DNA from 2 places in the Rhizobium sp. 2YAF20 genome. Region 2 is predicted to be linked to the other one. Evidence: predicted binding sites of a transcription regulator. Region 2 holds the regulator's gene; the other holds the start of a gene.
What was found. The regulator LexA, encoded in region 2, represses DNA repair genes until DNA is damaged. The targets are predictions, from matches to a motif close to TGTTCNNNNTGTGTTCNG.

Region 1 (15,197 bases), on a different contig from region 2:
ATAGCGGCGTCAACGACAGCGCCAAGGCGGCTTTGGCCGTGCTCGCCGACGCCGGTTCCGTCGGTCTCGACCCGGCCGACTATGCCTTGCGGCTTCCGGCAATCGATAATAGCAGCGTCAATCCTGCGGATCGCGACCACGCCCTGACACAATTTGAGCTTTCGCTGTCTGCCAAGGTCCTGGCCTATGTGCAGGATACGATCCGCGGCCGGCTCGATCCCAACAGGATTTCCGGCTATCACGATTTCAAGCGCAAGGACGTCAAGCTGGACGTGGTGTTGAAGCTCATCAAGGCCAGCCCCGACGTTGCGGCCTATCTGGGCAGCCGCTCGCCTTCCAACCCGGAATTCCTCGCCTTGAAGGCTGAGCTTGCCAAGTTGAAGGCTGAGAGCGGCAACGACGGCAGCCACCTGGCGATCACGCTTAGCGGCATCATCAAGCCGGGCGATAGTTCGCCGCAGATCGCCAATATCATCAAGGGCATCCAGCAGCGCGGTTCCGAAGCGCTGAAGAAGGATCATGCCGCCATTCTCGCCTCCTATCAGCAGACGCCGGAATATACACCTGATCTGGTCTCGCTGGTCGAAGGCTTCCAGAAGGAGAAGGGCCTGACGGCAGACGGCGTCATCGGGCAATCGACCGTGCGGGCGATGGTCGGCGAAAACAGCGATGCCAAGGTCCAGAAACTCAACATCGCCATGGAGCAGTTGCGCTGGCTGCCAGCTGAGCTTGGCCCGCGCTATGTCTTCATCAACCAACCAGCCTTCATGGTCTACTACCATAACAACGACAAGGAAGAGCTGTCGATGCGCGTCGTTGTCGGCGGCAAGGCGCATCAGACCTTCTTCTTCGAAGACCAGATCCAGACCGTTGAATTCAATCCGTTCTGGGGCGTTCCGCAGTCGATCATCATCAACGAGATGCTGCCGAAGTTGCGCGCCGATCCGAACTATCTCGACCGCACCGGCTATCAGGTGGAAGTCAACGGACACGCCGTTCCGTCGTCCAGCGTCGACTGGTACGGCTCGACCAAGTCGATCGCCGTCCGCCAGCCGCCGAGCAGCGACAATGCGCTTGGCGAACTGAAGATTCTGTTCCCGAATTCGCATGCGATCTACATGCATGACACCCCGTCGAAGAGCTTCTTCAAGAAGGACATGCGCGCGCTCAGCCACGGCTGCGTTCGCCTGGCCGATCCGCGCGCCATGGCTGCTGCCGTCCTGAACACATCGGTTGCCGAAGTCGCCAAGCAGATTGCCAAGGGCGAGAACAAGGCCGTGCCGGTGCCGCAGAAGGTTCCGGTCTACATCGCCTACTTCACAGCATGGCCGAACAAGGACGGCGTCGTCCAATATTTCGACGATGTCTACGATCGTGATGCCGCCACGCAACGGGCATTCGACGTCACGACCAAGGCGCGTGGCGCTCAGATCTGATCGATGTGATCACGGCGAACGAAAGAGGCGGCCCACGAGGCCGCTTTTTTGCCTTCTCAGGAGAGGCCTTCGCCTCGTAGCGCCCCAAGTGTCCACCTCTGGTAGAGGTTTATGACTTGCTTTAGAGCGCTCGCGAGGCTGCGTCTGCTGCAAGCTATTTGTCGCGGTTGACGCTCATCTCTCCGAAGATGCGCGCGACTTCGCGCTGCAAGTTGCTGTCCGTACCCACCGCGGGCGTCATCTCGGGATCGCGTCGCTGGCCGGCTACAGGCTGGGCGACGCTTGGCGCAGGGGGAACGAGCGGGTTGGGAACGATGCGCTGGGCACTGAGGTTGCTCGACATCTCCGCCTCCAGAATGCTTTCAAAGTCGATTCCGAGGTCGCGAGGGCGGCCGCCTTCCATAGCAGTCTGGGGCGCTGCATCTATCGATACCTCAGGGGCCTGGGTCGGGGCTCGTCCGGCGTTGGCATCTTGCGGTGCGACGGGAACACCGCCGGCAACGACCGGCATGCTTTGCGCTGGCGAGGACATCTGTGGCTCGCGCTGTGCCTGCGGCTGCTCAGGTGTGAGCACACGATGGCGGGCGGCATCGAGAATGTCAGCGGCTTCAGCCTCTTCATTGCGTTGGAAAACTGTCGGTTCCGGCCGACGATCATGCATGATTGGCGTTGGCTGAGGTGGCAGCGGCGCTTCCACAGGAAGCGGAGGCGGGCGGCGGACCGGTTCGAAGGCAGCCACATGCTCAGGGCGCGGCCGGGGTTCGAAGGCCGGAATTGGCGGCGCATGTGCCTTTTCGGCCGCGACTACTGGTTCAGCCGGCTTTTCCGGCAGTTGCGGTTCGATGACGACGGGATGCGGGCTGGAAAGTTTGATCACCGGAGTAGGTTCGGCAACGATTTGCGCCGGCGGAGCTCGGACTTCGACTACCGGCACGGGCTTTTCGTCGGGCGGACTTTCGGCGCGCGCAGGGTGCGCTTCAACCACTGGTTCGTTTAGACGAAGCGGCTCAGGAACCGCGACATCGGGAGCGGGTGGTTCCACCGGCCGAACTGCCGGTTGTGGCGGCAATTGCACGACAGTCGGCTTCGGCCGCGCGATCTCGACGGGAGCAGCGGGCGCTGAGGAAGCTGCCGGTGGCGCGGGCTCTGGCGGAGCCGCCGTCTCCTCTGCGGGAGCCTCCGGTTCGATGGCGCGAGGCGGTTCAAGGCGCGCAGGTGGGGATGTGGCTTCGTTTTCAACCAGCGTCTCGAAGGACGCATTTGGCGCAAGGGCGATTTTCGCTGCGGAAATGCCGGATTCGATGACGATGTCGGTTGGGCCGCCAATCATGATCAGATGTTCGACGCCGTCGCGGCGAACCAGTACCAACCGGCGGCGAGCATCGACCGCTGCGGCATCCAGCACCTGCAATCTGGGCTGCCGGTTCCTTCCTCCGCGCACGAAGGGAGAGGGAGCGCGATTGCGCAGAAGCCACAGGATGCCGATCAGCACTAGAAGTGCAACCCCCACGCCACCGGCCGCGATAAAGAAACGACTGCCATAGGCCCCGATGATTTCGTCCAACATTCCGCGATACTCCGTTTTTCCGACCATCGACGACGGCAGCCTCAACGACGGCTGCGTTACCCCCACCACTGCACTAATATAACAGCGACTATATGAACAGGTCGCTGGCGACCAGACAAGATAGACAGGCTGCATATGACCTGCGAATGCCGAATTTGGCACAAGCCCGCCATGTTTAGAGGTATATCTGACCAAGCTGGCACAGTTCCTTGTGAATTCAAGCCTTTCTGGTCACGCGGTGCTTTTTGCCGGTACTGCAAATTGCTAAGTAAGGATTCGAAGTCCCGATTCTGGGGATCCGTCAAGACCATTGCCGGGACGCGGAACCGGGCAGAGGTGAGGGGTCCATGACGAAGCAGCGTCAGTCCGACGAGTATAGCGTACCGCTGGTGGATCGCGGGGTACGTTCGGGCACTGTTCTGCGCATCATCCTGCTGGCGCTGGTGTTGATCGCGGCTGCGGCTGCGTTCGTCATATTCAAGAATTCGCTCGACAACGAGATGGTGCTGGGCGCGCTCGGCATCCTTGCGATGGTCGGCATCTTCTTCCTGGTCTCGTCGGTGATCGGCTTCGTCGAGGTTATGCCGCAGACGCAATCCGACAGTCTGGCGCGCTCCTTCCTCAATAGCCATCCTGACGGCACCCTCATCACCGACGAGAAGGGCCGCATCGTCTATGCCAACGCTGCCTATGGCGACCTGACGGGCGCCAAGAAGACGACGGATGTGCAATCGCTCGAAACGCTGTTGTCGCGCAACCGCGAGTCCAACGAGGCTCTCTACCGGCTTTCCAACGGGCTTCGGGAAGGCAAGGAGGGGCGGGAGGAATTTCGCTTGTTGAAGCCGCTCGGTCCGATCGGAAGCAGCGGCTCCGGCGCCCATTGGTACCGGCTGAAAGCGCGGGTGCTCCCAGACGAAAAGGGCGGCAAGGCGCTGCATGTCTGGCAGATCACCGACATCACCTCGGAGCGCGACGACCAGGAGCGCTTCTTCAAGGAATTGCAAAACGCAATCGACTATCTCGACCATGCGCCCGCCGGCTTCTTTTCCGCGGGCCGCAAGGGAGAGATATTCTATCTCAATGCGACGCTTGCCGAATGGCTCGGCCTCGATCTTACCAAGTTCAGTCCCGGCTCGATCGCGATCGGCGATCTCGTTGCCGGCGAGGGGCTGGCATTGATCCAGTCGGTGCAGGCCGAGCCTGGCTTCAAGAAGACGGTCACGCTTGATCTCGACCTGAAGCGGGCGAACGGGCAGAGCCTGCCGGTGCGGCTCGTCCATAGCGTCACTTCGATGCGTGATGGCGCGCCGGGCGAAAGCCGGACGATCGTGCTTGGCCGGCAGAAGGATGACGACAGCGACCAGTCCGCCTCGGTCGCCGCGATGCGGTTCACGCGCTTCTTCAACAATACGCCGATGGCGATCGCCTCCGTCGATGGAAAGGGACGGATATTGCGCACCAATGCGCCGTTCCTGAAGCTCTTTTCCAATGTCGTTTCCCGCGACGATATCGAGCGGGGCGCGACGCTTGAGACGATCTTCAGCGAAGGCGAGAGACCCAAGCTCGCCCAGGCCTTTGCCGCCGCTAAGGATCGGCAAGGTGACATTCCGTCGATCGATTCGCGCAATCCCAATGATGAGACGCGGCATTTCCGCTTCTACATCAATGCCGTCATCGAGCAGAGCGACGAGGCGCCCGAAGAGGCAGCAATCGTCTACGCCGTCGAGGTGACCGAGCAGAAGGCGCTCGAGGCACAGATGGCCCAGACGCAGAAGATGAATGCTGTCGGGACGCTTGCCGGCGGCATCGCGCACGATTTCAACAATGTGCTGACGGCGATTCTGCTATCTTCCGACCATCTGCTGCTGCAGGCACGACCGGCAGACCCAAGCTTTGCCGATCTGATGGAGATCAAGCGCAATGCCAATCGAGCCGCGGTTCTTGTCCGCCAATTGCTGGCATTCTCGCGCAAGCAGACAATGCGGCCGACGGTCTTGAACCTGACCGACGTCATCGGCGACCTGCGCATGCTTGTCGAGCGCCTGTTGTCCGGAACCCGCGTCAAGCTCGACGTCGAATATGGCCGCGATCTCTGGCCGGTGAAAACAGACCTGTCGCAGTTCGAGCAGGTGATGATCAATCTCTGCGTCAATGCCCGCGACGCCATGCCCGATGGTGGCAAGCTGACGCTGAGGACGCGCAATCTGCAGGCCTCCGAAGTGCCGTCCTTCAACTATGCCTATCTGCCGCACGAGGACATGGTTCTGGTGGAGGTTAGCGACACGGGCACGGGCATCGCGCCTGAGATCATGGACAAGATCTTCGAGCCCTTCTTCACCACCAAGGACGTTGGCAAGGGCACCGGCCTCGGCCTTGCCATGGTCTATGGCATCGTCAAGCAGTCGGGCGGCTACATCCAGCCAGAATCCGAAGTGGGCAAGGGCACGACCTTCCGCGTCTTCTTACCGCGCCACGTCATCGAGATCGTGCCCGGCATGGAAAGCGATGCGGCCTCCGGAGCAGACGCGCCGCCGATGGGCCAGAGCCTTGCGCCACTGCCGCCCATTGAGCCGACAGACCTTACCGGCAAGTCCGCTGTAGTTCTCCTCGTCGAGGACGAGGAGGCGGTGCGCCGCGGCGGCAAGCGCATGCTGGAAACGCGCGGTTATACTGTCCACGAGGCTGGCTCCGGTGTCGAGGCGCTCGAAATCCTCGAGGAGCTCGAAGGCAAGGTCGACGTCGTGGTCTCCGACGTCGTCATGCCGGAGATGGACGGACCAACGCTGCTGCGCGAACTGAGGAAGATCTACCCCGACATGAAGTTCATCTTCGTCTCTGGCTATGCCGAAGACGCCTTTGCCCGCAACCTGCCGGCCGATGCGAAATTCGGCTTTCTGCCGAAGCCGTTCTCATTGAAGCAGCTCGCGGTGGCGGTCCGGGAAATGTTGGACAGCTGATCGATCAGCCGCGGCGAGCGATCAGGATGCCCGCCAGCACGATCGCGCCGCCGATCGCCTGCATCGCGCTGATCGCTTCGCCGAGCAACACCCAGGCAAGAATGGCGGCGACGACCGGCTGCAGAAGCAGCGTCAGCGACGAAAAAGCCGCCGGGAGATAGGCGAGCGCATAGGTGATGGCGACCTGGCCGCCCGCATGGCTGATGAAGGCAAGGCCGATGACGATCATCCAGCCAAAGGCGGTAAACGGCAACAGGTGACCCTCGGCGATGAGCGCAAGGGGAAGAATGCAGACCGCTGCGACACCCGTGCTCCAGAGCATGATCCGAACTGTGTCGAAACGGTTGCGAAGGCGGCCAATCACCAGGATATAGCCTGCATAGAAGATAGCCGCCGCGGTCGCCAGGCCGTCGCCTCGAAGGTCGCCGTTGCCGAGGACGGCAAAACCGCCTTTCAGCGCGACAATGCCGGCCATGGCGATGACAAGGCCTGCGAGGAACAGGGCGCTGATGCGCGCGCGCAGGAACAGCCAACCAATGAGGGTGACGAACACCGGAGCCAGATTGGCAAGCAGCGTCGCATTGGCCACCGAGGTCATGTGAAGGGCCAGATGCCACAGGACGAGATCGGAGGCTAGGAAGACGCCAGGCAGCATCAGCATCGCGTAATCGGAAGCGCGCGCAACTCGGCTCTCGGCCCGCTGGGGCTTTGCCCAGGAGAAGATCAGCAGCGGTAACAAGGCCAGCGCCACGCGCCAGAATGCCGTTGCCAGCGGCCCCACCTCGGACAGCCGCACAAAGATAGGCGATCCGCCGATGGCCGCGCCGCCAAGGATGAGAGCGACCAGGGGAAAGCGATTGTCCTTCGGGGAGGCGGGAGCGATGGCGGAAACGTCAGACACGGCGGGAATCCTGGTAGTGATGAAGCACGGACCTGGCGGACGGTGCGGCTCGGCAGGTCAGCTCTGATTCCGATGATGAGGCGGAGATCGCCGCCTTAGGTAACAAGCGCCACGGCGATTTCGGCGGCGAGCCGTGCGTTGTTTTCGACCAGCGCGATGTTGGTCTTCAGGCTGCGTCCATCCGTCAGGTCGAAGATGGTGCTAAGCAGATAGGGCGTGACTGCCTTGCCCGAGATTTCGTCGCGCTCCGCGTTGTCTAGTGCGCGAGAAATGTAGATCTCCATTTCGTTGCGCGGAATTTCGTCGGCCTGCGGCACCGGATTGGCGATCAGCATGCCGCCATCGATGCCGAGCTGGTCGCGGGTTTTCTGGAAATTGGCGATTGCCGCCGGGCTGTTCAGCGTCAGCGGGCTTCTAAGGCCGGACTGACGCGACCAGAAGGCTGGAAACTGTTCCTGCCCGAAGGTTACCACTGGCACGCCGCGGGTTTCCAGGACCTCGAGCGTCTTTGGAATATCGAGGATAGCTTTGGCGCCGGCGCAAACGACGATGACGCCGGTGCGGGCGAGTTCCTCAAGGTCGGCCGAGATGTCGAAGCTCTGCTCGGCACCGCGATGAACACCGCCGATGCCGCCCGTCGCAAAGACCTTGATGCCGGCGCGGGCGGCGGCAATCATGGTGGCGGCGACCGTCGTCGCACCCGTGCGACGCTCGGCAATCGCGAAGGCGAGGTCGGCACGAGATACCTTCATGGCGTCAGTGGTCTGGGCAAGGCTCTCGAGCTCTGCCGGCTCCAGGCCGATATGCAGGGTCCCGTTGATGACGGCGATTGTGGCCGGAACGGCGCCTTCGTCACGGATGATCGCCTCGACGCTGCGGGCCATCTCGATGTTGCCGGGATAAGGCATGCCGTGGGTGATGATGGTCGATTCAAGCGCAACGATCGGCGCGCCGCGCAGCTTCGCGCTTTCGACTTCCTTCGAATAGGAGATCGGCAAAAGCGGTGAAATCGGCTTGGTCATGGTCGTGTCCACTTATCTTGGAAAATGGGAAAGGATGGTTTGCGGCTTCATGACAGCATTTCGGCCTTGGGAACAAGGGCCAGCATTGTCTTCAAGAGGTTCGGCGAGAGATTTTCGGCGGTGGCAAATGGCGATTGCACGGTGATTGCAGCGGCGGCGACGCCGTGGCGCAGGGCCTCGGCAAGGTTGAGACCGGCGATTAGCCCCGACAGAACGCCTGCCGCCAGCGAATCGCCGGCACCCGTCACATCGGCGATGTCCTCCACGGTCGGCGGCTGCAGGCTGACGATCTCGCTTTCGGAGAACGCCACGACTGCGCGTTGCCCACGGGTAATGACGCCACCCCTCAGCCCGAGCGCCCGAAGCCGATCGACCCATTGCAACGCATGTTCCGGCCGCTCCTCGATCAAGGTAGCAGCCTCTGCCTCGTTGAGAAAGAGATAGTCAATGGTACCAAGGCAGGCGTTCAACCGCACCACCTTTGCTGGCGAAATGGCGATGGCAGCGAGCGGCTTGCCGCTTTCGCCGGCGCGGCTGGCAATCGCCTTCAGCGTCTCGGTCGGCAGATTGGCGTCGCACAGGATGAGATCAGCTTCTTTGAAGGCGTCGCGCACAGAGCGGATTGCCAGCCGGCGCGGACCGAAAAGCCGATAAAGCTCCATGTCGGCGAGCGCGATGACCAGGTTGCCGTCGTTTTCGAGGATCGCGGTGTAGCTCGGCGTTTTCCGGTCGAGAAAAACGAAGGGCCGGTCATCGACGCCGGCTTGGCGAGCTGCCTCGCCGACCGCTTCACCCAGGGCATCGCCGCCGCGGGGCGAGATCATCCGGACGTCGAAGCCCAGCCGGGCGAGATTCCGCGCCGCATTGAAGCCGCCACCGCCCGGCTCCTCGAACCATGCGCCGGGATTGCTCGAGCCCGGCGCCGTCTCGCCGAAGATGCGGCCGCGCCGGTCGATGTGGGCGCCGCCGAGAACGAGAATTTTTTTAGCCATGGTGGGTCGTCCTATCGTCCGGCCGGGCGAATCGAGGCTGCCCGAGCGGTATCGCGCGGTGCGCAAATCGATGGGTAAGCGATTGCAACGAAAGAGGAAAACAAATATCGAACAAAGCTCATTTTACCTTTTTCTTTCAATCGGTTGACGTGGGCTTGCGGATATGGAACAAATCAGGTACAAACTTCTCATCAACTGCTTGATTGCTTGGGCGGCTTCAATAACCTAAAGGTGGATCGAATGTCACAGAATAGTTTGCGGCTCGTAGAGGACAAATCGGTGGACAAAAGCAAGGCGCTTGAAGCGGCACTCTCACAGATAGAGCGCTCGTTCGGCAAGGGCTCGATCATGAAGCTCGGTTCGAGCGAGAGCATCGTCGAGATCGAAACGGTTTCCACCGGCTCTCTTAGCCTCGATATCGCCCTTGGCATCGGCGGGCTGCCGAAGGGCCGCATCGTCGAAATCTACGGTCCGGAAAGCTCTGGTAAAACGACGCTGGCACTGCAGACGATCGCCGAAGCGCAGAAGAAAGGCGGCATCTGCGCCTTCGTCGACGCCGAACATGCGCTCGATCCGGTCTATGCCCGCAAGCTTGGCGTCGATCTGCAGAACCTTTTGATTTCGCAGCCGGACACGGGCGAGCAGGCGCTTGAAATCACCGATACGCTGGTGCGCTCCGGCGCCATCGACGTGCTGGTCATCGATTCGGTTGCGGCACTGACGCCGCGTGCCGAAATCGAAGGCGAGATGGGCGACAGCCTGCCCGGCCTTCAGGCGCGGCTCATGAGCCAGGCGCTGCGAAAACTGACGGCCTCGATCTCGCGCTCGAACTGCATGGTCATCTTCATCAACCAGATTCGCATGAAGATCGGCGTCATGTTCGGCTCGCCGGAAACGACGACGGGCGGCAATGCGCTGAAATTCTATGCGTCCGTGCGCCTCGACATCCGCCGCATCGGCGCGGTCAAGGAGCGCGACGAGGTCATCGGCAACCAGACCCGCGTCAAGGTCGTCAAGAACAAGATGGCGCCCCCTTTCAAGCAGGTGGAATTCGACATCATGTATGGCGAGGGCGTGTCAAAGACCGGCGAACTCGTCGATCTCGGCGTCAAGGCAGGCATTGTCGAGAAGTCGGGTGCCTGGTTCTCCTATAACAGTCAGCGCCTCGGACAGGGCCGCGAGAACGCCAAGATATTTCTGCGCGACAATCCTGATCTCGCAAAGGAAATCGAAGCTATACTGCGCCAGAGTGCCGGGCTGATTGCCGATAAGTTCCTGCAGAACGGTGGTCCGGATGCGAATGACGGCGACACTGCAGCGGAGATGTAATCCGGCAGCCTGATTTATCTGTTGGGCTTTGAGAAGTTCGAGACCGGCCGCACGCTCTGAAGGAGATGTGCGGCCGCTTTCGTTCGGGCGGCTGGACAGGGCCCGGAGCGGACGATAAAAGCCGAATGGATTTGAGCGATACCTGCCTTCGGCAGCAATGAAGGGCATAGCATGAGCGGCGTGAACGAAATCCGGTCGACCTTTCTCGACTACTTCAAGACGAATGGGCACGAGATCGTTCCGTCGAGCCCGCTCGTTCCGCGCAACGACCCGACGCTAATGTTCACGAATGCGGGCATGGTGCAGTTCAAGAACGTCTTTACCGGCGTGGAAAATCGGCCATACAAGACTGCGTCTACCGCGCAGAAATGCGTTCGCGCCGGCGGCAAGCACAATGACCTCGACAATGTCGGTTATACCGCGCGTCACCATACGTTCTTTGAAATGCTCGGCAATTTCTCCTTCGGCGATTATTTCAAGGAGCAAGCGATAGAGCTTGCCTGGAACCTAATCACCAGGGAATTCGATATCGACGCCAAGCGGCTACTGGTCACAGTATACCACACCGATGACGATGCCTTTAATCTGTGGAAGAAGATTGCCGGGTTGCCGGATGACAGGATCATCCGCATCGCCACCAGCGACAATTTCTGGGCGATGGGCGATACCGGCCCCTGCGGTCCCTGTTCGGAAATCTTCTATGATCACGGCGATCACATTTGGGGCGGACCTCCCGGTTCGCCTGATGAGGATGGAGACCGTTTCATCGAGATCTGGAACCTCGTCTTCATGCAGTTCGAGCAGTTGTCGAAGGAGGAGCGCGTAGCACTGCCGCGGCCGTCGATCGACACCGGTATGGGTATCGAGCGCGTTGCCGCTTTGCTGCAGGGCAAGCACGACAACTACGACATCGACCTCTTTCGCGCACTGATCGAGGCATCCGAGGAAGCAACAGGCGTCATGGCCGAGGGCGAGCACCGGGCGAGCCACCGGGTCATTGCCGATCACCTGCGCTCCTCCGCTTTCCTGATCGCTGATGGCGTTCTGCCGTCCAATGAGGGTCGAGGCTACGTGCTTCGCCGCATCATGCGTCGTGCTATGCGGCATGCGCAGCTGCTCGGCGCAAGGGATCCCTTGATGTACAAGCTTCTGCCGACGCTGGTGCAGGAGATGGGGCGTGCCTATCCGGAATTGGTCCGGGCCGAAGGACTGATCTCCGAGACGCTGAAGCTCGAGGAGAACCGGTTCCACAAAACGCTGGAGCGCGGCCTGTCGCTGCTGTCCGAGGCAACATCGACGCTGGCGAAGGGCGATCGTCTCGACGGCGAGACCGCGTTCAAGCTTTACGATACCTATGGCTTTCCGCTTGACCTGACGCAGGACGCGCTTCGCGAGCGCGGTATCGGTGTCGATATCAGCAGCTTCACCGATGCCATGGAGCGACAGAAGGCTGAGGCGCGGTCGCATTGGGCAGGCTCCGGCGACAAGGCGGCCGAGACCATCTGGTTCGAGCTCCGCGAGAAGCACGGCGCCACGGAATTTCTCGGCTACGATACCGAGACGGCGGAAGGCGTGGCTCTGGCGATCGTCAAGGACGGCGTTGCAGTCGAGAGCGCGGCTGCGGGCGACAAGGTTCAGGTCATCGTCAACCAGACGCCGTTCTACGCTGAATCTGGAGGCCAGATGGGCGATACCGGCATCATCGCCGGCGACAATACCAAACTCGAAGTGAGCGACACCCAGAAAAAGGGCGATGGGCTTTTCTCGCATATCGCCACGGTTTCCGAGGGGACGATCAAGGTCGGCGACGCCGTTGCCCTGACGGTGGATCATGCGCGGCGCGGTCGCCTGCGCGCCAACCATTCAGCAACACATCTTCTCCACGAGGCATTGCGCGAGGTGCTGGGCACGCATGTTGCCCAGAAGGGCTCGCAGGTGGCGCCCGAGCGCCTTCGCTTCGACGTATCGCATCCAAAGCCGATGTCGGCGGAGGAATTGAAAGTCGTCGAAGATATGGCAAACGAGATCGTGCTGCAGAACTCGCCTGTCACCACACGGCTGATGAGCGTCGACGACGCCATTTCCGAGGGCGCGATGGCCTTGTTCGGCGAGAAATATGGCGACGAGGTTCGCGTCGTCTCGATGGGCCAGGGCGTACGAGGCGTCAAATCGAACAGGCCCTATTCCGTCGAACTATGCGGCGGCACGCATGTCGCGGCGACCGGCCAGATCGGCCTCATCAGGGTTCTGTCTGAAAGCGCCGTCGGTGCTGGCGTTCGCCGCATCGAGGCCGTGACTGGCGAATCCGCCAGGGTTTATCTCGCCGAGCAGGACGACCGCGTAAAGACGTTGGCAACTGTGCTGAAGGTGCAGCCGAGCGAACTGGTCAGCCGTGTCGAGAGCCTGATGGACGAGCGCCGCAAGCTGGAGCGCGAGCTTGCCGATGCCAAGCGCAAGCTTGCCATGGGTGGCGGGCAGGGCGGTTCCGTCGACGCGGTTCGCGAGATCGGCGGCGTGAAGTTTCTCGGCAAATCCATCGCCGGCGTGGATCCCAAGGATCTGAAGGGGCTCGCGGACGACGGCAAGACAACCATCGGTTCTGGTGTCGTCGCGCTCATCGGCGTCTCTGACGACGGCAAGGCAAGCGCCGTCGTTGCTGTGACGCCGGATCTGGCAGGTCGCTTCAGCGCCGTTGATCTCGTTCGCATCGCGTCCGTAGCGCTCGGCGGCAAGGGTGGCGGCGGCCGGCCTGACATGGCGCAGGCCGGCGGTCCGGATGGCTCGAAGGCAGATGAGGCGATCGAGGCGGTCGCGAGCGCTCTTGCCGGCTAGGGGCCGGCCGCGAGGTGGGATTTTCAGGCGGCGGGGGCTTAAGGGTCTCCGCCGTTAGTGTTTTCAGACGTCGCCAAGTCAGCAGGATTTGTCAAATCGGGTTATGCTTTTCTATGGACGATCGAATTGCATGAGGTTCCGATATGAATGGCGAAACGGCATGGGCACTTTATGAAGCGCGTCTGAGACGGGTTTCTGCCTATATCCACGAGCATCTGGATGAAGAGCTCGATATGGATAGGCTTGCCGAAATCGCCTGCATGTCGAGCTATCACTGGCACCGGATCTATCGGGCGATCTACTGCGAGACGCTGGCCACCACGGTCAAACGGCTGCGGCTGCACCGCGCCGCCGGGGATATCGTTCGCACCGATCTTCAAGTCAGCGAAATTGCAAAGCGGTCTGGGTATCCCAATCTCCAATCGTTCAATCGCATCTTCAAATCAGTCTACGGCATGCCGCCGGCGCGATATCGGAAAGAGGGAAGCCATACGATCTTCGGACCCAACAATAGTGGAAAGGCCAATGCCATGTTCGACGTTACGCTTCGCACCATCCCCGCCCTCGAGCTAATCGGGGTACCCCACACCGGCTCCTATATGCAGATCAGCCGGGCTTTCGAAACGCTGCACGGCACCTTGCATGCCCGCGGCCTGATCACGCCCGACATGAAGATGATCGGCCTCTATCTTGATGATCCTGATATCGTCCCGCTCGACAAGCTACGCTCGTTTGCCTGCGTCACCGCCGGGTCCAATATCCCGGCCGAACCGCCACTCGTGCGCCGCGCCGTCGATGGCGGCGAATATGCGGTGCTGCGCCATAAGGGTCCCTATGCGGACATGCACAAAGCTTACCAATGGCTCTTTGCCCAGTGGCTGCCGAAATCCGGCCGGCAACTGCGCGACACTGTCATGTTCGAGGACTATATCAATAATCCACGTGATGCCGCACCGACCGAATTGCTGACGGATATCTACATGCCGTTGCAGCAGGCTGCCTGACAGCTGACGCGAACAGAACTCGCCAAGCCAATGCGTTATGGTGAGTTTTGCTGCGCAGGTATCGCCGCATTGTCGATTTCCGTGGCGCGGAGATAGGCATCGCGCTTGCTGATGCGCTCCCAGTAGTCGACGAATGCCTGCCGCTTCTCGATGGAGCCGAAGCGGAGGCCCCAGCCGACCTGTGAGCCAACATAGACGTCGGCGGCCGTGAAGCGGTCGCCGGCAACGTACGGCGTTCCGGAAACAGCCTGTTCCAGCGTGTCCATCGCATCTTCAAAACGTCCGCAGCCCATCATCCGCAGCCGTTCCCGTGGCGGCTCGAAGCCGAGAGCCCGGTTGGTGACCGCCATTTCCAGCGGGCCGGCCGCAAAGAACATCCAGCGGTAATAGGGAGCGCGCTCATCCGCCGCAGGCGCCAGGTCGGCATCAGGAAAGGCCTCGGCAAGATAGGCGCAGATCGCGGCACACTCCGTTACCACGGTCTTGCCGTGGCGGATGGCCGGAACCTTGCCCATCGGGTTAATGGCGAGATAGTCCGGCGCTTTCATCGTCGTGCCGAAATCGAGATATTCAGTGCGGTAGGGAACGCCCGTTTCCTCCAGCATCCAACGAGCGATACGTCCGCGCGACATCGGGTTGGTGTAGAACGTGATCTCTTCGGACATGACGCGCTCCCCTTTTTGATGCTGGAGACAGGAGTGGAACTGTAATCGGTTCAGCGCGGCTTGTGTAGTCAGCGCTGGATCAACGCCTCACAGCGCCTTTCGGTACTGGACGAAGCCGGAACGCTCGGCGATCTGGTCGTAGAGCCTGCGTGCGGTGGCGTTGGTTTCGTGGGTCATCCAATAGAGCCTGCCGGCGCCGTTGGCGCGGGCGAGATCAGCGACGGCTTCTATCAGCAGCGCGCCGGTGCCGCGGCCGCGTTGGCTGTCGTCTACGTAGAGATCCTGTAGGTAGCAGGTCCATTGCGGCAGCCAGGTGGATCGATGGAAGATCGCATGAACGATGCCCACGAGCCGGTCATCCTCGTCGAAGGCGCCGAGCGCATGCATCGGCTCCGCGCCATCGTGAAACCGGCCCCAGGTGAGGTCAACGGTCTCCGGCGGAATGGCAACCTCGTAGAAGCGTTGGTAAGCGGTCCATAGCGGCTCCCAGGC
Region 2 (15,197 bases):
GATGCCGTTTTGCAGATGGTCATCAAACTGCTCGAGGGCAAGGGACGTCGCGTAATCGGCGCACATGAAATCGCGCCGGATCTTTTGGCAGCGACCGGTCCGCTTGGTAAGCATTCGCCGTCAGACGATGATATTAGGGATGTAAGGCAGGCGTCGAAGGCCGCAGATGCGCTCGGAGCTCTGGATGTCGGGCAGGGCGCAGTCAGCGTCGGCGGCCGCATCGTGGCGCTTGAGGGCGTCGAAGGCACCGATCAGATGATAGAGCGTGTCGCTGCTCTGAGAGCCGAAGGCAGAATTTCGCCGAGGCGCCGCGGCGTTTTGGTCAAGTTGTGCAAGCCGCAGCAGGATGTGCGCGCCGATTTGCCTTCCATAGGTCTTTCGACCATCCTCAACGCCAGGAAGGCGGGCCTAGCAGGCGTTGCTATTGAGGCTGGCCGCGCGCTTATTCTGGAACGCGACGCAGTTATCGCCGCTGCCGACGAGGCGGGCATGTTCGTCTATGGCATCGATCGAGGATTGAACGCGGAAGATCTGACGTGACCGGAACGCCGTTGAAAGTCGCGATCATTGCTGGCGAAGTCTCCGGCGATCTCTTGGGCGCGGACCTTGTCGCCGCACTGAAGCGGCAACATGGCGGACCGCTGGAGCTAGTCGGCGTCGGCGGAGATGCACTGGAGGCGCAGGGCCTACACTCGCTCTATGATTTTTCCGAGCTGTCGCTGATGGGCTTTACGCAGGTGATCGCGCGGCTGCCGCGGCTGATCGCCCGCATCCGCCAGACGGCTGCGGCCATAGTGGCAGCCAGGCCGGACGTGCTGATAATTATCGACAGTCCGGATTTTACCCACCGGGCCGCCAAGCGCGTCCGAAAGGCTCTGCCGGACCTGCCCATCGTCAACTACGTATGTCCGAGCGTCTGGGCCTGGAAAGAGTATCGCGCGCAACAGATGCTCGGCTATATTGACCATGTGCTTGCAGTCCTTCCATTTGAGCCCGAGGTGATGCAACGCCTCGGCGGTCCGCCGACAACATATGTCGGTCACCGGCTGGTGACAGATGCTTCGCTGGTCGAGACGCGCCGTCAACGCGCACTCCGTTCCGCCTTGGGTCTCGGCGAGACAAAGACGATCCTGCTTCTGCCGGGCTCGCGGACCTCGGAAATAACCCGGCTTCTGCCAGTGTTCGAGAGCGCAACAAATGAACTTAGCCGGCGAAGAGATGGCATCCGCTACCTATTGCCGACGGTTCAGCGCCGCGAGCAGCTGGTGCGTGGCCTCGTCGCGAATTGGCAGGTCAAGCCGGAAGTTCTTGTTGGCCCGGTTGCAAAATGGCAGGCTTTTGCCGAAGCCGATGCTGCGATTGCCGCTTCTGGCACAGTGATCCTCGAGCTTGGTCTTGCCGGTGTTCCCGTCATTTCGACCTATAGCACCGATTGGATCGTCAAACTGCTGCACAAGCGGATCAAGGCCTGGACGGCTGCCCTGCCGAACCTGATTGCCGACTACGTTCTCGTGCCGGAACAGATAAACGAAATGCTGCGGCCGGGCGTGCTTGCTCGCTGGCTGGAACGCCTGTCGAGCGACACGCTGCAGCGCAGGGCAATGCTCGAGGGATTCGACCTCGTTTGGCAGCGGATGCAGACGGAGCGGCCGCCTGGCGAACAGGCGGCGTCGGTTGTTCTCGATGCACTCTCAAGAAAAAAACCCGGCCATTTCTGACCGGGTTTTCGTTGTCTGGTTTTCGTAACTTAGCGCTTGGAAACCGGCACGTAATCGCGTCTCGGCTCTCCCGTGTAGAGCTGGCGCGGGCGGCCGATGCGCTGCTCAGGATCTTCGATCATCTCGTTCCACTGCGCGATCCAGCCGACGGTGCGGGCAAGAGCGAAAAGAACGGTGAACATGGTCGTCGGGAAGCCGAGCGCCTTCAGCGTGATGCCCGAATAGAAGTCGATATTCGGATAAAGCTTCTTTTCGATGAAATACTCGTCCGTAAGCGCGATGCGCTCGAGTTCCATCGCAACATCAAGCAATGGATCGTCCTTGATGCCAAGCTCGGCCAGAACTTCGTGCGTAGTCCTCTGCATGATCTTCGCGCGCGGATCGTAGTTCTTGTAGACGCGGTGGCCGAAGCCCATCAGGCGGAAAGGATCGTTCTTGTCCTTGGCGCGCGCAATGTATTCCGGGATGTGGTCAACCGTACCGATTTCGGTCAGCATGTTGAGCGCTGCTTCATTCGCGCCGCCATGCGCCGGGCCCCAGAGGCAGGCGATGCCTGCTGCGATACAGGCGAACGGATTGGCACCCGACGAGCCGGCGAGGCGAACCGTCGATGTCGACGCGTTCTGCTCGTGGTCGGCGTGTAGGATGAAGATGCGGTCCATGGCGCGAGCGAGCACCGGGTTTACCACATATTCCTCGCAAGGAACCGCAAAGCACATCCGCAGGAAGTTCGACGCGTAATCAAGGTCGTTCTTCGGATAAACGAAGGGTTGGCCGATATGATACTTGTATGCCATCGCGGCAAGCGTCGGCATCTTGGCGATCATGCGCAGGCTTGCGACCATGCGCTGGTGCGGATCGGTGATGTCGGTCGAGTCGTGGTAGAAGGCCGACAATGCGCCGACGCAGCCGCACATGACGGCCATGGGATGCGCATCCCGGCGAAAGCCGGTGAAGAAGCGCGACATCTGTTCATGAACCATCGTGTGATGGACGACACGATGGTCGAAGTCTTTCTTCTGGGCGGCGGTCGGCAGGTCGCCATAGAGCAGGAGGTAGCAAACCTCGAGGAAATCGCCGTTTTCTGCGAGATGCTCGATCGGATAGCCCCGGTGGAGCAGCACGCCGGCGTCGCCGTCGATATAGGTGATCTTGGACTCGCAGGACGCGGTCGAAGTGAAGCCCGGGTCGTAGGTGAACGATGCGGTGTTCTTATAAAGGGCACCAATATCGAGGACACTGGGGCCGATGGTACCGGTCTTGACCGGCAGGTCGACCGTCTTATCACCCCAAGTCAGTTTCGCGCTTTGTTCCGTCATGCTGATCCTCCAAGATTTGGCGGGTTGGCGCCACAAAAAGCGCCAAATGGTTAAGCGTCACACGATTAGCTATATGATCCAGACGCTAATGCCAAGTTACCCCGGCGCCTATTTGTGCATTGCGGTATCAACTTTTGGGCACTGTCGAAATCGCGGTAGTTCGGCATCCGCCGTCCACTATAACGCCGAAGCGAGGCAGGGTAGCAATTGAGAAAAATTCAATCGATTTTAGTTGAATTCCTCGATTAAAGGTTGCCGATTTCATCGGAAAACGAACTGTCGGATGCGAGGCGTTGAACCCAATCCCGGGCGCCCCCGGATTTCACCTTCAAACAATGGCAAAGGGGGCCCGCGGCGTTTGACGTGCAGCCACCGACAATGCTGCCGACAGACTATAATCTGCCCTTGAATAGACGTAAGCGGGGCTCAAGGCTGACCCTCGACACCGAGCAGCAAAAAGGCGCTGCGACAGGCGATGGAACAGCCTTGATTAAGCCCCCACCGGCAGTTTCGCTTGCCACCGCAAGGACTGGTGCGGCGATGCCGGATAATGGCCAGATGATCGTGACCATCGACGATGGCGCTTATCTCGGCCCCGCCTGCGGCACCGCCGACATCGTCGTTACGCCTATACGAATGCGCCTGGAGCGATTGTCGCTCCGTCGCAGTGATATTCACGGGCGCCGGCTTGACGAGAACCGGTGCGGTCGAGGTGGTCAGTCGGAAAACCCCTCCATCGAAACAGCTTTCCCAACTATACGAAGACCCTGGAACCTATCGCGCCTATGACTGGCGCTCGGGCAAATTTACCACCACTGCTACGTCATCACCGGTCAGTGATAACGGCGGATCAAACCCACAAGCTTCCCCTGAACCTTGACCCGGTCCGGTCCGAAAATTCGTGTTTCATAAGCCGGATTGGCAGCCTCAAGCGCAATCGATGCTCCCTTGCGGCGAAAGCGCTTCAAGGTTGCCTCTTCGTCATCGACAAGTGCAACGATGATATCGCCGGGGCTGGCGGTGGTCGTATTTCGAATAATCACCGTGTCGCCGTCGAAGATACCGGCATCGATCATCGAGTCGCCCTTGACCTCGAGCGCATAGTGCTCTCCAGCGCCAAGCATGTCGGCCGACACAAAGATATCGTGCGTGTTATTCTGGATCGCCGAGATTGGAACACCGGCGGCAATCCGGCCCATCATCGGTACCGAAACGGAATTGCCGCTGTCGTCATTGGCTGCCGGCTTTGCAGGGGCGGGAACAAGCTGAGGCTTGCCAAGGCTGCCCTCGATGACGCTTGGCGAAAAGCCACGTCGCGGCTGCAGACTGGCGCTGTAGGCCTCCGGTAGCTTGATCACTTCGAGCGCGCGTGCCCTGTTCGGCAGTCGGCGAATGAAGCCGCGCTCCTCAAGCGCGGTGATCAGCCGGTGAATTCCCGATTTCGATGCAAGGTCCAATGCATCTTTCATCTCGTCGAAGGAGGGCGGTACGCCGGATTCCTTCATGCGCTCATGGATAAAAAGAAGCAGTTCCTGCTGTTTGCGCGTCAACATATCGCCGAACCCCAAATGTGAAACAAATACAGAACAGACACTATATGTTCCATATGTGTTCCGCAAGGCTTTAAATTCTGGTGAAGGCCAGGCAAGGACATCCGAGATTTTCGATCCGAAACTATGCGGCCGGGTGTCGCGGACGGTTCCCGATTGTGATCGTCCGTTCGCGTTCCAGCATTTTCGGCTTGAAACCGACTAAGGAAAGGAGCAAACCGGGCGCCGCAGAGAGGAGAGCGCGATGGTCGCAATACATCCGGTTGATCACCTCGTGTTGCCGACTGTCAACATCGGTTTGGCGGGTGAGCGGCTGGGCAAACTCGGCTTCACCGTAGCGCCGGACGCACGCCATCCGTTCGGCACGGAGAATGCGTGCGTTTTCTTTACAGACGGGACCTATCTGGAGCCGCTGGCCGTTGCCAGTCGCGAGGAATGCGAAACGGCGGCGCACGAGGGCAATGTATTCACTGCCCGCGATCAGGCGTTCCGCTTCCGTGTCGGCGAGGATGGTTTCTCGGCCGTGGTATTTGCAACGAACGACGCCAAGGCCGACGATGCGCGCTTCCGTCAAAAAGCCATATCCGCCGGCAGGATGTTGCAATTTGCGCGCCCGGTTCGCATGCCGGACGGATCCGAATCGACGGCGGGTTTCAGTCTCGCCTTTGCCGCAGATTTGCGGGCGCCCGACTTTTTCGCCTTTTGCTGCGAGCGCACCAATCCCTTGCCTGCCGATCGCGGAGCGCTCGAGCGCCATGTGAACGGTGTTGTCGGTATCGCGGAAGTGGTGTTGTCGACCTCGCGGCCGTCAGCCTATCGCAATTTTTTGGGGCTCGCCGCCGGCGGAGCCGATATTGTCGACTTTTCCTTCGGCATCAACGTCAAGACCCCGAATGTTCGGATCGGCGTGATCAACTCGCGAGGCATGCAGGCCTTCTTCGATCTCGATGTCTCCGGAGACGATGCAGGTCTGCACGGCAAGGCGATCGTCTTCAAGACAAACGATCTCTCCGTGACAATGTCACATTTGACTGCTAACGGCGTGACCTATACGCGCAAGAGCAACCGCATTCTGGTAAAGGCGGCGCCCGGGCAGGGCGCCTTGTTCGCTTTCGAGGAGATATCATGAGCAGTCCGACCAATTCCACAGTGACGGCCGGCGAGGGCGCTGCGAAAGTCGCCTTTTCAAATACGGGCCGGTTGTCGCTGATTGCAGGTCCCTGCCAGATGGAAAGCCGGGACCATGCCTTCACCATGGCCGGCAAACTGGCCGAGCTCTGCGGCAAGCTCGGCGTCAGCCTTGTCTACAAATCATCCTTCGACAAGGCGAACCGCACGTCGCTCTCCGGCCAGCGCGGCATCGGGCTCGACAGCGCGATGGAGATTTTTGCCGACCTGAAGAAGGAGTTTGGTTTTCCGGTTCTAAGCGACATCCACACCGAGGAACAATGCGCCATCGTTGCCAAGACGGTCGACATCCTCCAGATTCCGGCCTTCCTTTCGCGGCAGACCGATCTCCTGGTTGCAGCAGCTAGGACAGGGCGCGTCATCAACGTCAAGAAGGGTCAGTTTCTGGCGCCCTGGGATATGAAGAATGTGCTTGCCAAACTGAACGATAGCGGCAATCCGAATATCCTGCTTTGCGAGCGCGGCGCTTCCTTCGGCTACAATACGCTGGTCTCGGATATGCGCTCGCTGCCGATCATGGCGGCAATGGGCGCCCCCGTCATTTTTGATGCCACCCATTCGGTGCAGCAGCCGGGCGGGCAAGGCGCCACATCCGGCGGGCAGCGGGAATTCGTGGAAACGCTGGCGCGCGCAGCGGTCGCTGTCGGCGTTGCCGGCGTGTTCATCGAGACCCATGAAGACCCGGATCACGCGCCCTCGGACGGCCCCACCATGGTTCATCTGAAGGATATGCCGCGGCTGCTTGAGAAGCTGCTGGCCTTGGACGCGGTCGCCAAGTCCTGATCCGGGGCATGAATTCCAGGGAGCGTTCAAAAGCCTGACATGATCTTGTATTAGGGGCTGTAGAGTGTTCCTTGTCATCGACGCGCGGATCGGCATTGTAATTTCCGCGCCTTCGATTAAGAGATTTCAATCGATTTATAACCTAGCGAGCAGGAAGCGACCATGACCGCAATCACCGACATTATCGCCCGAGAGATCCTCGACAGCCGTGGCAATCCCACCGTTGAAGTCGATGTCTATCTCGAAGACGGCAGCCTGGGCCGCGCAGCGGTCCCCTCGGGCGCCTCGACCGGCGCTCACGAGGCAGTCGAACTGCGCGACGGCGGCAAGCGCTATCATGGCAAGGGCGTCGAAAAGGCCGTCGAGGCCGTCGATACGGAAATCTTTGAAGCGCTTGGCGGCATGGATGCCGAAAACCAGATCCAGATCGACAACATCATGATCGAACTGGATGGCACGCCGAACAAGTCGCGCCTCGGCGCCAATGCCATTCTCGGCGTGTCGCTTGCGGTCGCCAAGGCTGCTGCCCAGAGCGCCAACCTACCGCTTTACCGCTATGTCGGCGGCGCGCACGCCCGTCTGTTGCCGGTCCCGATGATGAACATCATCAATGGCGGCGCCCATGCCGACAATCCGATCGACTTTCAGGAATTCATGATCCTGCCGGTCGGCGCCGAGACTTTCCGCGATGCCGTGCGCATGGGCTCGGAAGTCTTCCATGTCCTGAAGAAGGAATTGTCGGCCCAGGGCCACAACACCAATGTCGGCGACGAAGGGGGCTTCGCACCGGGCCTGTCGAGCGCACCCGCTGCCCTCGACTTCATCATGAAGTCGATCGAGAAAGCCGGCTACAAGCCAGGCGAAGACATCTACCTCGGCCTCGATTGCGCCTCGACGGAATTCTTCAAGGACGGCAAGTACGTTCTGGAAGGCGAAGGTCGCACGCTCGAATCGGGCGCCATGGCGGAATATCTCGCCGAGCTCGCCGGTAAATACCCGATCCTGTCGATCGAAGACGGCATGGCTGAAGACGACTGGGAAGGCTGGAAGACGCTGACTGACCTGATCGGCAAGAAGACCCAGCTCGTCGGCGACGATCTCTTCGTCACCAACTCGGCTCGCCTGCGCGACGGTATCCGCATGGGTGTCGCCAATTCGATCCTCGTCAAGGTCAACCAGATCGGCACTCTGACGGAAACCCTCGATGCCGTCGAAACCGCGCACAAGGCGGCTTACACCGCCGTCATGTCGCACCGCTCCGGCGAAACCGAAGACTACACGATTGCCGATCTTGCAGTCGCTACCAACTGCGGTCAGATCAAGACGGGCTCGCTGTCGCGGTCGGATCGTCTTGCCAAGTACAATCAGCTCATCCGCATCGAAGAACAGCTTGGCCCCCAGGCCGAATATGCCGGTCGTTCTATGATCCGCATCTGATATCAAAGCATTTTTGGCACTTTGAGCCGCGCCTTCGGGCGCGGTTTTTTGTTTGTCCTGGCATAGTCAACGGTCGGTTAATGAATGACCCTTAGTGTCTGAGTCCAGAAGGCGACGTTTCGAGTAGCGAGCATGTGGACAAAATATCATAAGAAGAGAAGACTTGGCCGTTTCGTGCTTCCGGCGATGACCGTCGCCTTTCTCTCCTATTTCGGTTATCATTGCATCCACGGCGGTTACGGATTGCGCGCGACTGAAGTGTTCGAGCAGCAACGCATCGCTCGCCAGCAGGAGCTTTCGCTTCTCGTTGCCAAGCGCGAGCACCTCGAAAAGGAGGTCGCACTGCTGAGCGACGGTTCGCTCGATAAGGACATGCTCGACGAAAAAGCCCGTTACCAGCTTAGCTATTCCACACCAGACGAAATCGTCATTTTCAACAAGTGATCTCTAATTAACCGGAATTCGGTTAATTGAATATTTCCACTTATTTTCCATGCACTTATGCCGAATACGAGCCATGCATTTATGGCATTGCTGTGGCAGGCAATCTTCCCTATGTTACGCGCACCATTGAGCGATGCAATCACATAGGGAGGGTTGAATGGCGCCGCGAAAGAACGCGACCGTTTCCAGCCGCAAGGTCACTGCCAAGCCTGCACGGAAAGAATCGAACGGCGGCGCAATTGCCGAATTCGATCGCGATACGGAGCTCAAGGCATATCGCGAAATGCTGCTGATCCGCCGTTTCGAGGAAAAGGCCGGCCAACTCTACGGCATGGGCTTTATCGGCGGTTTCTGTCATCTCTATATCGGCCAGGAAGCTGTCGTCGTCGGCATGCAGCTGGCGCTGAAGGACGGCGATCAGGTCATTACCGGTTACCGTGACCACGGCCACATGCTGGCAACGGGCATGGAAGCGCGCGGCGTCATGGCGGAGCTTACTGGGCGCCGTAGCGGCTATTCCCACGGGAAAGGCGGCTCCATGCACATGTTCTCTAAGGAAAAGAACTTCTACGGCGGCCACGGCATTGTCGGGGGTCAGGTATCGCTCGGCACCGGGCTTGCATTTGCCAATCGCTACCGCGGCAACGACAATGTCAGCGTCGCTTATTTCGGCGATGGCGCTGCAAACCAGGGCCAGGTCTACGAGAGCTTCAACATGGCGCAGCTATGGAAACTGCCCGTGGTCTACGTGATCGAAAACAACCGCTATGCCATGGGCACCTCGACTGCCCGCTCGACGGCGCAGGCCGATTTCTCGCAGCGCGGCGCATCCTTCGGCATTCCGGGTATCCAGGTCGATGGCATGGACGTGCGCGCCGTCAAGGCGGCGGCCGATGAAGCAATCGAGCATTGCCGTTCGGGCAAGGGTCCGATGATCCTCGAAATGCTGACCTATCGCTACCGCGGTCACTCCATGTCGGACCCGGCAAAGTACCGTTCCAAGGATGAAGTGCAGAAGATGCGCTCCGAGCACGATCCGATCGAGCAGGTTCGTCTGCGGCTCTTGGAAAAGGGTTGGGCATCTGAAGACGACCTCAAGGCCGTCGACAAGGATGTCCGTGACATCGTCGCCGATAGTGCCGATTTCGCCCAGGCCGATCCGGAGCCGGATGCATCCGAGCTCTACACCGACATTTTGCTCTGAATAGGGGAGGGATAATCCATGCCTATCGATATTCTTATGCCCGCCCTCTCCCCGACGATGGAAGAAGGCACGCTGTCCAAATGGCTGAAGAAGGAAGGTGACAAGGTCACCTCCGGCGACGTCATTGCCGAAATTGAAACCGACAAGGCCACCATGGAAGTGGAAGCCGTCGATGAAGGCACGATCGGCAAGCTGCTGGTCGACGCCGGCACCGAGGGTGTCAAGGTGAATGCCCGCATCGCCGTGCTTCTCCAGGATGGCGAAAGCGCCGCCGACATTTCCGCCGCAAAGCCTGTTGCAGCACCTGCTCCTGTGGCCCAGGAAGAAAAGCCCGCAAATACCGGGTCCGCCTCCGCGCCCGTTCCGGCCGAGCCGAAGAAATTCGTGCCGAGCGACCCGGAAATTCCGGCCGGCACCAAAATGATCTCGACCACGGTTCGCGACGCGCTGCGTGACGCCATGGCCGAAGAGATGCGCCGCGACGAAAACGTCTTCGTCATGGGTGAAGAAGTGGCGGAATACCAAGGCGCCTATAAGGTGACGCAGGGGCTGCTGCAGGAATTCGGTCCGCGCCGCGTCGTCGACACGCCGATTACTGAGCACGGATTTGCCGGCGTCGGCGTTGGCGCTGCAATGGCGGGCCTGAGACCGATCGTCGAATTCATGACCTTCAACTTCGCCATGCAGGCGATCGACCAGATCATCAACTCAGCCGCAAAGACGCTCTATATGTCCGGCGGCCAGATGGGTGCCCCGATCGTCTTCCGCGGCCCGAACGGTGCTGCGGCCCGCGTTGGCGCCCAGCACAGCCAGGACTACGCGGCATGGTACAGCCAGATCCCGGGCCTGAAAGTCGTCATGCCCTACACGGCATCCGACGCCAAGGGCCTGCTCAAGGCGGCAATCCGCGATCCTAATCCGATCATTTTCCTTGAAAACGAAATCCTCTACGGCCAGCATTTCGACGTGCCTGACATGGACGATTTCGTCCTGCCGATCGGCAAGGCGCGGGTCCATCGCCCTGGTAAGGACGTCACCATCGTTTCCTTTGGCATTGGCATGACCTACGCCGTCAAGGCGGCCGCGGAACTCGAACAGCTCGGTATCGACGTCGAACTGATCGACCTACGCACCATCCGCCCGATGGACCTACCGACGGTGATTGAATCGGTGAAGAAGACGGGCCGCCTGGTCACCGTCGAGGAAGGCTATCCGCAATCCTCGGTCGGCACCGAAATCGCCACCCGCGTGATGCAGCAGGCCTTCGATTATCTCGATGCGCCGATCCTGACGATCGCCGGCAAGGACGTACCGATGCCCTACGCTGCCAATCTCGAGAAGCTCGCACTTCCGAATGTCGCCGAAGTCGTCCAAGCGGTGAAAGCAGTCTGCTACAAATAAGGGGAGGGTCTTTCGATGCCTATCAACATCACAATGCCGGCCCTTTCCCCGACGATGGAAGAGGGCAATCTTTCGAAGTGGCTGGTCAAGGAAGGCGACGCTGTAAAGTCCGGTGACGTTCTTGCCGAGATCGAGACCGACAAGGCGACAATGGAAGTCGAAGCCATCGACGAAGGCACCGTTGCAAAAATCGTCGTTCCAGCTGGCACCGAAGGCGTAAAGGTCAACGCTTTGATCGCTATTCTTGCTGCAGACGGCGAGGACCTAAAGGCTGCTGCTGCAAGTGCAGCATCCTTGGGGGCTGCCCCGTCCTTCGAGGCGAAAGCGCCAGGCGCTTCCGCACCTCGGGATGAGACAGGGAAGGCTTCCGTCGCGGCCGCAGATACTAGATCAGTGGCAACTCCAAGTGCCAGCGGCAGCGCTCACCCTGAGGTGTCGCCGCAGGCGACCTCGAAGGGCGAGGGCGGCGATCGCATCTTCTCGTCGCCGCTTGCCCGGCGGCTGGCCAAGGAAGCAGGCATCGATCTATCCGCCGTTGCCGGGTCTGGCCCGCATGGCCGCGTCGTCAAGAGCGACATCGAGGCCGCAGTCTCCGGCGGAGTTGCCAAGGCTGCGCCGAGTGCGCCACCTGCCGCAGCAGCAACGCCAGCGCCAAGCGGCCCGAAAGGCGCTTCGGAAGAGGCGGTTCTCAAGCTGTTCGAGCCTGGTTCCTACGAGCTTGTTCCGCATGACGGCATGCGCAAGACCATCGCCAAGCGCCTGGTCGAATCCAAGCAGACCATTCCGCATTTCTACGTCACCGTCGATTGCGAGCTGGACGCCCTGTTGGCGCTTCGCGCGCAGCTGAACGACGCTGCTCCGCGCAAGGAAAGCGCTCCAGCCTACAAGCTCTCGGTCAACGACATGATCATTAAGGCCATGGCGTTGTCGCTTCGGGACGTTCCCGATGCGAACGTTTCCTGGACCGAAAGCAACATGGTCAAGCACAAGCACGCCGATGTCGGCGTCGCCGTGTCTATTCCAGGTGGCTTGATTACCCCGATTATCCGCAACGCGGAATTGAAGACGCTGTCGGCGATCTCCAATGAGATGAAGGACCTCGGCAAGCGCGCCAAGGAACGCAAGCTCAAGCCCGAGGAATATCAGGGCGGCACGACGTCGGTCTCGAACATGGGCATGATGGGCGTCAAGGATTTCGCCGCCGTCATCAACCCGCCGCATGCAACGATCCTCGCGGTCGGTGCGGGCGAACAGAGGGTCGTCGTCAAGAACGGCGAGATGGCGATCGCGACAGTCATGAGCGTCACGCTCTCGACCGACCACCGCTGCGTTGACGGCGCGCTCGGAGCAACGCTCCTGGCAGCCTTCAAGGGCTATATCGAAAACCCGATGGGGATGCTCGTCTGAGCATCGAGCGGAGGCGGAAAATGGTGAAGACCGTCCTTTGCTACGGAGATTCGCTGACTTGGGGCTATGACGCCGATACGATCGGACGTCACAGCTTTGAAAATCGATGGCCAAGCGTCTTGCAGGAGAAGCTTGGCGATCAGGCACGCGTCATAGCCGAAGGCTTGAACGGCCGCACGACGGCTTTCGATGACCATCTGGCCGATTGCGATCGCAATGGCGCTCGCGTGCTGCCGACCGTCCTGCAGACGCATGCGCCGCTCGATCTCATTGTAATTCTCCTTGGCACCAACGATATGAAGCCCATTGTGGCAGGTTCGGCCTTTGCCGCCTGCCAGGGTATCGCCCGTCTGGTTCGCCTCGTGCGGGGCCACGCCTGGCCATTCGACTACGACGTGCCGGAAATCCTGATCGTTGCACCACCGGTCATCTGCGAGACGGCGAACGCGCCCTTTGCAGCGTCTTTCCCGGGAGGGATCGAGGAGTCGTCGAAGCTCGGCACGCTCTATCGCGATCTGGCGGACGAACTGGGCTGCGGCTTTTTCGACGGTGCTTCAGTTGCAGTGACCACACCTCTCGACGGCATCCATCTTGACGCGGAAAATACACGGGCACTCGGCCGCGGTCTTGAGCCGATCGTGCGGATGATGCTCGGAATTTGAACGGTAAAAGGCTGGCCCTGGGCTTTATCCGGCCGCTAGTGAAAAGGCAGGAAACATATGGCTGAGAATTACGACGTCATCATCATCGGGTCCGGTCCCGGCGGCTATGTCGCCGCGATACGCGCCAGCCAGCTTGGCCTGAAGACGGCGATCGTCGAGCGCGAGCACCTCGGCGGCATCTGCCTGAACTGGGGCTGCATTCCGACCAAGGCGCTGCTGCGCTCTGCTGAAGTTCTTGATCATGCAAATCATTTCAAGGACTACGGCCTCGTTCTTGAAGGAACGGTGAAGCCGGACGTCAGTGCCGTGGTTGCTCGCTCGCGAGGCGTTTCCGCCCGACTCAGCGGCGGCGTCGGCTTCCTGATGAAGAAGAACAAGGTCGATGTTATTTGGGGCGAAGCCAAGATTACCAAGCCGGGCGAGATTGTCGTCGCCAAGTCGGCCAAGCCGGTCGTCGAGCCGCAGAACCCGGTGCCGAAGAACGTCAAAGGCGCCGATGGGACCTATGCCGCCAAGCACATCATCATCGCCACCGGCGCCCGACCGCGCGCGATCCCGGGCATCGAGCCGGACGGCAAGCTGATCTGGACCTATTTCGAAGCGATGAAACCGGACTTCTTGCCGAAGTCGTTGATCGTCATGGGCTCCGGCGCCATCGGCATCGAATTCGCGAGCTTCTATCGCTCGATGGGCGTGGATGTCACGGTTGTCGAGGTCATGGCGACGATCATGCCCGTCGAAGACGTCGAAGTGACCGCGATTGCCCGCAAGCAACTCGAAAAGCGCGGGATGAAGATCATCACCGACGCCAAGGTGAGCAAGGTTGAGAAAGCTGCCAACAGCATTACCGCGCACATCGAGACAAAGGACGGCAAGGTCCAGCAGATCACGGCCGATCGCATGATCTCGGCCGTCGGCGTTCAGGGCAATATCGAAAATCTCGGGCTTGAAGCACTGGGCGTGAAGACAGATCGTGGCTGCGTCGTCATCGACGGCTACGGCAAGACCAATGTTGCAGGCATCTATGCCATCGGTGATGTTGCAGGCCCGCCGATGCTCGCCCACAAGGCAGAGCACGAAGGCGTCGTCTGCGTCGAAAAGATCGCAGGCCTGCCGAACGTCCATCCGACCGACAAGAGCAAGGTTCCGGGCTGCACCTATTGCCAGCCGCAGGTGGCCTCAGTCGGCCTGACGGAGGCGAGGGCCAAGGAACTCGGCCGCGACATCCGCGTCGGCCGGTTCCCGTTTTCGGCCAACGGCAAAGCGATCGCACTTGGCGAAGATCAGGGCCTCTGCAAGGTCATCTTCGACAAGAAGACCGGCGAGCTGCTCGGCGCCCATATGGTCGGGGCCGAAGTCACCGAACTGATCCAGGGGTTTGTCATCGCGATGAACCTGGAGACGACGGAGGAGGAGCTGATGCACACGATCTTCCCGCATCCGACGGTTTCCGAAACGATGAAGGAGGCGTCGCTGGATGCCTATGGCCGGGTATTGAATGCTTGATAATTTCCTGCGCCGCTCTCTATTCGAGAGTGGAAAACAGGAAAGGAAATCAACATGTCCATTCTATCGCAGCCTTGGGTCATCTTTCTGCTTATCGGCCTGGTAGCAGGCTTTCTCGCCAGCCTCGTGGTCGGTGGCGGAGGTTTGATCAGCTGCCTGTTGAGCGGCGTCATCGGCGCGTTTGTCGGCGGATTCCTCTTTCATGCATTGGGGATTTCGCTTGGCATCGGTAACCCGCTGGTTGTCGAAATCATTCAAGCGACGGTCGGAGCGATCGTCGTTGTAATTCTGGCAAGAGCCATAGCTTGAAGGTGAGGGACTGATGGAAGGCGTGGGCTGGATTGGAGCGATCATCATCGGCGGATTGGCCGGCTGGCTGGCCGGCAAGCTGATGGAGGCAAGGTACGGTGTTCTCCTGAACATCGTCCTCGGCATCGTCGGCTCCGTCGTGGCGACGGCGATCCTTGCGCAGTTCCATGTCGAGATTGCCGGCGGCCGGCTCGGCTATTTCATCACCGGTTTCCTTGGCGCATGCCTTCTGATATTTCTCGCCAAACTCGTCCGGCGATAGTTTTGCC

Region 1: the regulator LexA is predicted to act here: its motif matches at 8,972-8,989, upstream of recA (recombinase RecA).

The regions. Positions count from the first base shown of each region.
Region 1 is NZ_JBFRFF010000003.1:68,254-83,450, reverse strand. Features, by position in the region: gene AB4Z52_RS06425 (L,D-transpeptidase family protein) at 1-1,436, shown strand, start outside; gene AB4Z52_RS06420 (flagellar biosynthetic protein FliO) at 1,591-3,003, opposite strand; gene cckA (cell cycle histidine kinase CckA) at 3,351-5,960, shown strand; gene AB4Z52_RS06410 (DMT family transporter) at 5,965-6,861, opposite strand; gene AB4Z52_RS06405 (pseudouridine-5'-phosphate glycosidase) at 6,957-7,883, opposite strand; gene AB4Z52_RS06400 (carbohydrate kinase family protein) at 7,931-8,875, opposite strand; gene recA (recombinase RecA) at 9,116-10,204, shown strand; gene alaS (alanine--tRNA ligase) at 10,376-13,036, shown strand; gene AB4Z52_RS06385 (AraC family transcriptional regulator) at 13,180-14,040, shown strand; gene AB4Z52_RS06380 (glutathione S-transferase family protein) at 14,076-14,705, opposite strand; gene AB4Z52_RS06375 (GNAT family N-acetyltransferase) at 14,793-15,197, opposite strand, start outside.
Region 2 is NZ_JBFRFF010000006.1:136,483-151,679, forward strand. Features, by position in the region: gene AB4Z52_RS11235 (LpxI family protein) at 1-540, shown strand, start outside; gene lpxB (lipid-A-disaccharide synthase) at 537-1,718, shown strand; gene gltA (citrate synthase) at 1,748-3,037, opposite strand; gene lexA (transcriptional repressor LexA) at 3,871-4,590, opposite strand; gene AB4Z52_RS11255 (VOC family protein) at 4,832-5,716, shown strand; gene kdsA (3-deoxy-8-phosphooctulonate synthase) at 5,713-6,558, shown strand; gene eno (phosphopyruvate hydratase) at 6,721-7,995, shown strand; gene AB4Z52_RS11270 (FtsB family cell division protein) at 8,128-8,439, shown strand; gene pdhA (pyruvate dehydrogenase (acetyl-transferring) E1 component subunit alpha) at 8,597-9,643, shown strand; gene AB4Z52_RS11280 (pyruvate dehydrogenase complex E1 component subunit beta) at 9,662-11,044, shown strand; gene AB4Z52_RS11285 (pyruvate dehydrogenase complex dihydrolipoamide acetyltransferase) at 11,060-12,451, shown strand; gene AB4Z52_RS11290 (SGNH/GDSL hydrolase family protein) at 12,472-13,113, shown strand; gene lpdA (dihydrolipoyl dehydrogenase) at 13,171-14,619, shown strand; gene AB4Z52_RS11300 (GlsB/YeaQ/YmgE family stress response membrane protein) at 14,674-14,928, shown strand; gene AB4Z52_RS11305 (GlsB/YeaQ/YmgE family stress response membrane protein) at 14,942-15,190, shown strand.